4 regions of the Streptomyces sp. SudanB5_2050 genome follow, and region 2 is predicted to be linked to each of the others. Evidence: riboswitches for the same ligand, from Rfam matches in the RefSeq annotation. Region 2 holds a riboswitch; each other region holds the start of a gene.
What was found. A riboswitch is a leader RNA that binds a small molecule or an ion and turns the genes downstream of it on or off. The one in region 2 is predicted to bind cyclic di-AMP.
Positions count from the first base shown of each region.

Region 1 (2,188 bases), 870 kb from region 2:
TCGTGGAACCACCCGTCCAGTGAGCGCAGGTCGTCGCCGTGCCCCTGCCCGGCACGGTCCCGTCCCAGCCTGACCAGTCCGCGCAGCACCTTGAGGTGGGCCTCGGTGCGGCGCCGGGCGGCCCGCGCGGCCCCCAGGGGCTCCAGGAGGGCGCGGGTCTCCAGCAGGTCGGCGGCCTCCTCCTCGGTCGGCTCCGCCACGCACGCGCCCGCGTGGCGCCGGGTCACCACGAAGCCCTCGGCCTCCAGGGTGCGCAGGGCCTCGCGGACGGGAACGCGGGAGACCCCGTAGCGGCGGGCGAGAAGCTCCTCGGTGAGGCGGCCGCCGCGCCCGTGGACTCCGGCGACGATGTCGTCCCGGATCGCCGTGCACACCGAGTGCGCCGGAATACGCATGCCCGACCTCCGCCTTGGTCCCCGTGAAAACGTCGACGATCGACACGTGTTCAGTGACTCTAGGCCAGTCGAGCGGAGATTCCGACGGCGGACGGGATTTCCCGGATGTTTTTCGGACGGCGCCCGAACGGGCGGCGGGCGCGCGGAAATGCGAAAGCCCCGGCTCGGAAGCCGGGGCTTTCGGGGCCTTGCCGCCCGCCGTCAGACGTTCACGCCGTGGGAGCGGAGGTAGGCCACGGGGTCGATGTCCGAGCCGTACTCGGCGCTGGTGCGGGCCTCGAAGTGCAGGTGCGGGCCCGTGACGTTGCCGGTGGCGCCGGAGAGGCCGATCTGCTGGCCGGCGGAGACCGACTGGCCCACCGAGACGCCGATGGACGAGAGGTGCCCGTACTGCGTGTACGTGCCGTCGTGCATCCTGATCACGACCTGGTTGCCGTACGCCCCGCCCCAGCCGGCCTCGACGACCGTGCCGACGCCGACGGCGTGCACGGTGGTGCCGGTGGAGGCGTGGAAGTCGATGCCGGTGTGGCTGCCGGAGGACCACAGCGAGCTGCCGGCCTGGTACGCGGTCGAGACGTACGAGGCGGTGATCGGCGCGACGAAGGTGTTGAGGCGCTTGCGCTCGGCCTCCCGTGCGGCGCGCTCCTTGGCCTCGCGCGCCTCCTCGGCGGCCTCGGCCGCCCGCTCGCGCGCGGCCTCCATCGCCGCCTCCCGGGCGGCGGCGTCCAGAGCGGCCTGCTTCTGGGCGGCGGCCTGGGCGTCGATCTCCTCGGCCACGGAGTCGCCGATGCTGATGACCGGGGTGATGCCGGTCTGCTCCGCCTCGGGCTCGGCGGCGAGCGCCGGTGCCGCGAGGGTGCCGACGACGCCGGTGGTGGCGAGGGCCGCGACACCCGCCGCGCGGGCGGTGGTGCGGTGCATCCGGCTGGGACGGCGGTGCTTCCCGGTGGCGCGCGTGAACGCCATGTAGAGGCTGGTCCTTTCCTTCCCTCTCGCCTACCGGGTTAGCTGACGGGTTCGGAGGTGGAAGGTCTCCTACGGACCCCCTCGCTGCGCGCGGGCGTCCGATTCACCCCAGGGACTGCGGTGGGTCCCCGGCTCCCCTGGCTCGCGCCGTACGGGGACTCGGCGATGACTGTCCGGTGCCGCGGGCGCGGCGTACTGCCTGACGAACAGCCCGGAAGACGCTAAGCGGGGCCGCCTTCAATCCTCAAACGCAACAGGCTTTTTGTAGCGCATGCCACAGGGCAGACAGGCTGTCTCTCCCTCAATTCGGACAAACGTCGGCCCTGGTGACACTCGGGTCACCAGGGCCTCCGCACACCCGTGGTGCTACTCGGCCGCCACCACGGTGACTTCGCCGATGCCCAGGGCCTCGACGGGCGCCTTGATCTGTGCGGCGTCACCGACGAGGACCGTCACCAGGCGGTCCACCGGGAAGGCGCTCACGACCGCCGCCGTGGCCTCCACGGTGCCCGTGGCGGCGAGTTGGCGGTAGAGCGCGGCCTGGTAGTCGTCGGGCAGGTGCTGCTCGACCTGGTCGGCCAGCGTGCCGGCCACGGCCGCCGCCGTCTCGTACTTGAGCGGCGCCACGCCCACCAGGTTCTGCACCGCGACGTCGCGCTCGGCGTCGGTGAGACCGCCCTCGGCGAGCGTGCGCAGCACCGTCCACAAGTCCTCGAGGGCCGGGCCGGTGTTGGGGGTGTCGACGGAGCCGCTGATGGCGAGCATGGCGGCGCCGGTGCCGTCGGGCGCGGAGCGCAGGACCTGCCCGAAGGCCCGCACGCCGTACG
Region 1 covers NZ_OZ186760.1:5,811,076-5,813,263, reverse strand. The annotation lists gene ACFZP7_RS25930 (GntR family transcriptional regulator) at 1-395, opposite strand, end outside; gene ACFZP7_RS25925 (M23 family metallopeptidase) at 597-1,361, opposite strand; cyclic di-AMP (ydaO/yuaA leader) riboswitch at 1,374-1,536, opposite strand; gene ACFZP7_RS25920 (M16 family metallopeptidase) at 1,728-2,188, opposite strand, start outside.
Region 1: linked by a shared signal. The riboswitch ahead of ACFZP7_RS25925 (M23 family metallopeptidase) and the one ahead of ACFZP7_RS29450 (peptidoglycan DD-metalloendopeptidase family protein) in region 2 are both predicted to bind cyclic di-AMP.

Region 2 (2,188 bases):
GCCGGGCTCAGTCCAGCAGCCGCTCGCGCAGCCGCTCCCGGGTCTCCGGAGTGATCCGCAGACCCTGCTCCAGGTAGGCGTCGACCCCGCCCCAGGTCTCGTCGATCGTCTCGAAGGCCGCCGCCAGGTACTCGGCGCGCGCGTCGAAGAGCGGGCTGAGCAGCTCCATGACCTCGGGGGAGTAGGCCGAGGCGGCGGAGCCGCTGCGACGCACCTTGTACCGGCGGTGGGTGGCGTTCGACTTCAGGTAGTCCTCGACGACGGCCTCGCGCTCCACGCCCAGGGCGAGCAGCGTGACCGCGATCGACAGGCCCGCGCGGTCCTTGCCGGCCGCGCAGTGCATCAGGGCGGGGACGCTGTCCTCGGCGAGCGCGTGCAGCACCCGGGAGTGCTCCGCCGTGCGCTCCTTGATGATCAAGCGGTAGGAGCCGATCATCCGGTCGGCTCCCTTGCCGTCCGCCAGGATCGAGCGGAGCTGGTCGAGGTCGCCGTCGCGGACCATCTTCCAGAACTCGGCGCCGTCGGCCGGGTCGCTCAGCGGCAGGTTCACGTTGCGCACGCCCGGCAGCTCGACGTCCGGGCCCTCGAGCTTCTGGTCGGCCGCGTTGCGGAAGTCGAAGATCGTGTGCAGGCCCAGCGAGGCCAGGAACGCGGCGTCCTCACCGGTGGCGTGCGCGAGGTGGCCGCTGCGGAACAGCACCCCCTGGCGGACCCGCCGGCCGTCCACGGTCGGCAGCCCGCCCACGTCCCGGAAGTTGCGCACCCCGGCCAGCTCGGGTTCGGTCGACGGCACCTGCTGCGTCACGGGGGCTCCTCCCACTCCGCCCCGCCGACGCCGCTCGCCGACGGGCACGAGTCGACGATACGGCACGGTGCCCCGGCCTCAAGGGGGCGAAGTAATCCGAGTACACCGCTTCTGGGCTTTCTGTCCGAATTGCAGCATTGATTCCAACTCGCTCTGGAATGAGAGTGACTGGCGGGGAAGCGCGTGAGCAGCGTCATACCCGTGACGGTGCGTTGCCCGTCATGTTCACGTAATTCACGCGGTTTTCATGGCTGTTTACGGGAAAACACGCTTCCGGAATCGACGGAGGGTGACGGCGGAATCCGGTAATGGATCAATCGGAACACCCGTGAACGCAACCTCTCGCTTGTCCCTGTGCGTCTTGGTCCCTTACGTTCACCACCGATCCGGACGGACGCCTAATCCTGCCGCCGACCGGAGCCCGCACTCATCCACCACCCGTACACGGCAGGAGCGGGGGACCCACAGGTACGAATGCCTGTTCCGGTTCCCGGAACGGCTCGGGGTGAAGCCGCGTCCAGACGCGGCCGGGCATCTCCAGCCCGAACCCGACAGCTCACCTCGTAGGCGCCGGAGAGGAATTCGACATGCCCGCGAAGGGTAAGCACCGCCGTACCAGGGCCATGCGCCTGACCCGCACCATCGCCGTCGCCTCCACCGGCGGCGCCGCGCTCGCGCTCCCGCTGATGGGCGCCGCCGCAGCCCAGGCGGCCCCCGCGCACCCGGTCTCCGAGCAGGCCGTGCAGGGAGTTCCGGCGTCGGCGAAGAAGGCCGCCGCCGAGAAGAACGCCGACTCGCGCACGTACACCGTGAAGAGCGGTGACTACCTCTCGAAGATCGCCGACGAGCAGGACGTCGACGGCGGTTGGAAGAAGCTCTACGCGGACAACCGCGAGGCCGTCGGCGCCGACCCGTCCCTGATCCACCCCGGTCTGAAGCTCTCGATCGACGGACCGGCCGCCAAGTCCGGGCAGCCCGCCGCCGAGAAGCCCGCCCAGGCGGAGAAGCCGGCCTCGCAGTCCTCCGCCGAGAAGGCCGAGCCGGCCGAGGCGGAGAAGTCCTCCAAGGCCGCGAAGGCGTCCTCCGCCGACTCCGCCGACTCCACCGACTCCGCCGAGTCCTCCGGGTCCTCGGGCAAGAGCACCCAGTCCGCCGGTACCACCAGCGGCTTCACCTCCCCCGTCCCGGGCGGCACCGTCGGTACCCCGTACCACCAGACCGGCAGCATGTGGTCCAGCGGCTACCACACCGGCACCGACTTCGTCGTCCCGACCGGCACCTCCCTCAAGGCCGTCGGCGCGGGCACCGTCGTCTCCGCCGGCTGGGGCGGCGCCTACGGCAACCAGGTCGTCATCCAGCTCGCCGACGGCCACTACGCCCAGT
Region 2 covers NZ_OZ186760.1:6,679,414-6,681,601, forward strand. The annotation lists gene ACFZP7_RS29445 (tyrosine-protein phosphatase) at 8-805, opposite strand; cyclic di-AMP (ydaO/yuaA leader) riboswitch at 1,231-1,388, shown strand; gene ACFZP7_RS29450 (peptidoglycan DD-metalloendopeptidase family protein) at 1,393-2,188, shown strand, end outside.

Region 3 (2,188 bases), 2.1 Mb from region 2:
GATAGGTCGCTGCCACCACTCAAGTCAGCGTATCCGGTCACGTTTCGATCACCGCTAGCGCCCACCGTTACAGGCCGGTCGGTATCGGATCATGCGCGGTATGTTTTTGATCAGGAGATATGAGCAGATATTGATCGACATCCTCGGAGCCGAAAGCCGCCACCGAAGATCACATCACCCCTCCCAACGGCCCGCACTCCGAGTACGTCACCCACCCGGCCCTCCCCTCCGTCCCGAACGCATGCCCGCACGGCGCACGGACGAACACGAGACGGGACAACGGCCGATTCCGGAGCCCGCCCGGCGAGACCCCCGGCCCGACACCCCGCTCCGTAAAGCCCTCGCACCCTGCCTCCGTGAAGCCCTCCCGCCCTCCCTCCGTGAAGCCCTCCCGCCCTGCGGCCGATTGACTCACACTTAGCCTGAATGCCCGATTTGGGCGTCTTGTTGGAGCCCGTGAGTTGGCTCACTTCACGCCACCTGTAGGCAACCCGGCCGCCGACTGTGCCCTCCCTTTGCCCCGCAAGCGAGTTGACGCTTGGCAGCCGCAAAGGATCAAGCACCCCAAACCCCCCAGACCAAGGTCAACATGCGCGTTGGGTGATTCCTGCACTTGTTCCGGACATGTGCTCTCGCATACGTTCCCGGCCTGTCGGGCGGACGCCGAATCCTGCCACCGCCCGGACGCACAGTCATCCGCCAACACACTCGCCGGCAGGAGCGGGGGACCCAGGTAAGTCGCCGTACCGGTCACCACCGGAACGGCTAGGGGTGAAGCCGTGCCCGCGAGGGCCCGGCCGGGCACCTCCCCGCCCGAACCCGACAGCTCACCTCGCAGGCGTAAGGAGAGGGACTCAAGCATGTCTGCCAACGGTCAGAACCGTCACGCCCGCACCGCCCGCCTCGCCCGCAAGCTCGCCGTGGCCGGCACCGGCGCCGCCGTGCTCGCCCTGCCGCTCATCGGCGCCACCAGCGCCTCCGCGGCCACCCCGGCCGCCGCGCCGGCCGCCGCCACCGCGACGACCACGTACTCGAACACCCTCGACGGGTGGATCCGGGAGTCGCTCGACATCATGGCGCAGCACGGCATCCCCGGCACGTACGAGGGCATCCACCGCAACATCCTGCGGGAGTCGTCCGGCAACCCGCTCGCCATCAACAACTGGGACATCAACGCCGTCAACGGCACCCCGTCCAAGGGCCTGCTCCAGGTGATCGACCCGACCTTCCAGGCGTACCACGTCGAGGGCACCTCCTGGGACCCGTACGACCCGGTCGCCAACATCACCGCCGCCTGCAACTACGCGGCCGACCGGTACGGCTCGATCGACAACGTCTTCGGCGCTTACTGAGCCGCGGCGCGCCGCGGCGCGCCGCACGGGGACGTAGGGAAGATCCGCTCGAGGACGACGGCCACGCCGTCGTCCTCGTTCGTCGTGGTGACCTCGTCGGCGACCGCCTTCAGCTCGGGGTGGGCGTCGGCCATGGCGACGCCGTGGGCCGCCCACTGGAACATGGGGATGTCGTTGGGCATGTCCCCGAAGGCGATCGTCCGCCGCCGGCTCACCCCCAGGCGCTCGGCGGCCAGCGCCAGCCCGGTCGCCTTGGTGATGCCGCAGGGCTGCAGCTCCACCGTCCCCGGCCCCGACATGGTGACGGTGGCGAGGGAGCCCACCACCGCGCGCGCCGTCGCCGCCAGCTCGTCGTCGGACAGCTCGGGGTGGCGCAGCAGCACCTTGCTGATCGGCGTGGCCCACAACTCGTCGCGCCGGTCGACGCGCACCGCGGGCAGCGTCGGGTGGGGCATCAGGTATCCCGGCTCGATGAGGGTGAGGCCGTCGACGCCGTCCTGGTCGACCGCGGCGTGCACCTGCCCGACCTCCGCCTCGATCTTGCCGAGCGCGGTCTCGGCCAGCTCCCGGTCCAGGGTGACCGACCACAGCATCCGGTGCGCCCCCGCGTCGTACACCTGCGCGCCCTGCCCGCACACCGCGAGCCCGGTGCAGCCGAGGCGTTCCAGCAGGGACCGCACCCGGGGTGCCGGGCGCCCGGTCACCACCAGGTGCCGCGCACCGGCGCCGGCCACCCGGGCCAGCGCGGCCAGCGACCGGTCGGAGACGGTGTCGTCGCCGCGGAGCAGCGTGCCGTCGAGGTCGGTGGCGACGAGTGAATATGCGGTGCGGTCCAT
Region 3 covers NZ_OZ186760.1:4,591,554-4,593,741, reverse strand. The annotation lists cyclic di-AMP (ydaO/yuaA leader) riboswitch at 688-855, shown strand; gene ACFZP7_RS20500 (transglycosylase SLT domain-containing protein) at 861-1,352, shown strand; gene ACFZP7_RS20495 (HAD family hydrolase) at 1,346-2,188, opposite strand.
Region 3: linked by a shared signal. The riboswitch ahead of ACFZP7_RS20500 (transglycosylase SLT domain-containing protein) and the one ahead of ACFZP7_RS29450 (peptidoglycan DD-metalloendopeptidase family protein) in region 2 are both predicted to bind cyclic di-AMP.

Region 4 (2,188 bases), 5.3 Mb from region 2:
CTGCCGAGCGATCCCGCCTCGGTGGCCGCCGCGCGGTCCTACGTGGTCGGCACACTGGCGGAGTGGGGACTGCCGGCGGAGGCGGAGGTGTCGGAGACCGTTCGGCTCATCGTCTCGGAGCTGGCGACCAACGCGGTCCAGCACACGTTCGGCCAGTCGCCCACGTTCACGGTGGACCTCGCGCTCGACCGCGACGAGCGGCTGCGCCTGGGCGTCACCGACAGCCATCCCCGGTTCCCCAAACGCCTGCCGGCCGCCGTCCAGCAGGACAACGGCCGGGGCATGGTGATCATCCGCTGGCTGACGGCGGAGTGCGGCGGCAAGCTGAGGGTGCGCCCGACACGCGAGGGCGGCAAGACCGTCTCCATCGAGCTTCCCTGGACGCCGCCGGACGGCGCCGGAGGGGTGACGGCGGGTCAGGACACCGTCACCCTCCCCGGCCGGGCTACTTGACCCGGCCGTACCAGACGCTGCCGGTCCAGATCTTCTGCAGGCGCACCACGTCCCCGGTCTTCGGGGCGTGCCAGATCTTGCCCTTCCCGGCGTAGATGCCGACGTGGTAGACACTGCGGCCCGAGTGGAAGAAGACCAGGTCACCGGCCTTGCGGTTGCCGGCCGAAATGTGCCGGGTCTTGTTGTACTGCTGGGCCGCCGTGCGCGGCAGCTTCTTGCCGGCCTTCTTGAACGAATACAGCGTCAGCCCGGAGCAGTCGAACCTGTGTGGTCCCACGGCGCCCCATGCGTACGGTGAGCCCTTCTTGGAGGCCGCGATCTGGAGCGCCTTGGTGGCGTGGGCGGCCGCGGACGCCTCGGAGGCGGCACCGGGGACCACGACGGAGCCGCCCACGGCGGCGAGGGTGAGAGCGGAGGCCGTACCGGCACGGGCCATCAGGGACGGGACTCGATTGAGCGCAGACATGCGCAACCCTTCGTCAGCCGCCTGTGAAGGATGACCTGTCGGATTCGGGCTGGCGAAGTTGCCCGGCCGCACGGATGCGGCTTCACCCCAAGGGTCACTCGGCCCGGCGTCGTCCTCCCGGAGACGGCCGTACCGGCGACCCGTCGTGCTCGGGTCCTCCACTCCTGCCGATCCACTCCTGTCGACCGGTCGTCCGGACGGCGGCAGGACTCGGCGTCCGCCCGGACCGCCCCGCCGCTGCGGCGGGGGCTTGTCGTCAGTCACGGATCTTGTCCCGTCCGGTGGGAAAATCCCAACGGAACGTGCCCTTTGTGTTGTTACTCACCACTCACCCGTTCGGGTGGACGCCCCTTCGTTCGACGTCTCGCCGCCCGTCAGGGCGACGTCGGGACCAGCGGCGCGAGCCGAAACGGCGGTGCCGGGGCGGACGGCCCGCGCAACCCGGGGCGGTCCCGAATCGGAGGTGTTCCTACGCTGAAAGGGGGTAAGCCGTTTGGTCCGTTTCGATGCCGTGCGCACGGGGGCCCGGACGGCGGGTCTCAGTCGGCGGGGTGCCGCGGGATGGCGATCCGTGCCGTCCGCCGCTCGCCGTCCAGTACCCGAAGGGCCCGGGCGAGCGTGCTCGCGTGCACTTCCGTCTCGCCCCTGCGGTGCATCAGTGCCAGCGCGTCGCGCAGGGCGCTCGCCTTGCCGACCAGCGCCTGGGCGGCGCGCAGTCCGCCGTAGGTGTCGCCGTCCCGTGCCGGGTTGATGCGTCCGAGCAGGTCCACGACCTCCAGGTAACGGTCGATCAGCTCGGCCTCCGCGCGGGTCAGGGCCGGCAGCGGAGGGGGCTCCGGTGGCAGCATCGGCGGCTCACCTCGCGCCGGGCGTGTGCCGCGGCGGGACCCCGCGGCCGGGCACGATCCGGTCCACCAGGCCGTACTCCAGCGCCTGGCGCGCGTCCAGCACGGTCTCCCGTTCGAGGTCCGCGCCCACCTGCTCCGGGGTGCGGCCGGTGTGCCGTACGAGGATCTCCTCCAGCCGGGCGCGGACGCGGGCCAGTTCGCCCGCCCGGACGGCCAGGTCGCGGGCCTGCCCGTGGACCGGCTCGGTCAGGGAGGGCTGGTGGATCACCACCCGTGCGCCGGGCAGCACGGCGCGCTTGCCGGGCGTGCCCGCCGCGAGCAGGACCGCGGCGGGCGGACCGGCCTGTCCCAGACAGGTCGTCGCCACGTCGCAGGCGATGTGGCGCATCGTGTCGTAGATCGCCGTCATGGCGGTGAAGGA
Region 4 covers NZ_OZ186760.1:1,336,232-1,338,419, reverse strand. The annotation lists gene ACFZP7_RS05810 (ATP-binding protein) at 1-453, shown strand, start outside; gene ACFZP7_RS05805 (C40 family peptidase) at 446-919, opposite strand; cyclic di-AMP (ydaO/yuaA leader) riboswitch at 923-1,067, opposite strand; gene ACFZP7_RS05800 (hypothetical protein) at 1,459-1,767, opposite strand; gene ACFZP7_RS05795 (ATP-dependent Clp protease proteolytic subunit) at 1,775-2,188, opposite strand, start outside.
Region 4: linked by a shared signal. The riboswitch ahead of ACFZP7_RS05805 (C40 family peptidase) and the one ahead of ACFZP7_RS29450 (peptidoglycan DD-metalloendopeptidase family protein) in region 2 are both predicted to bind cyclic di-AMP.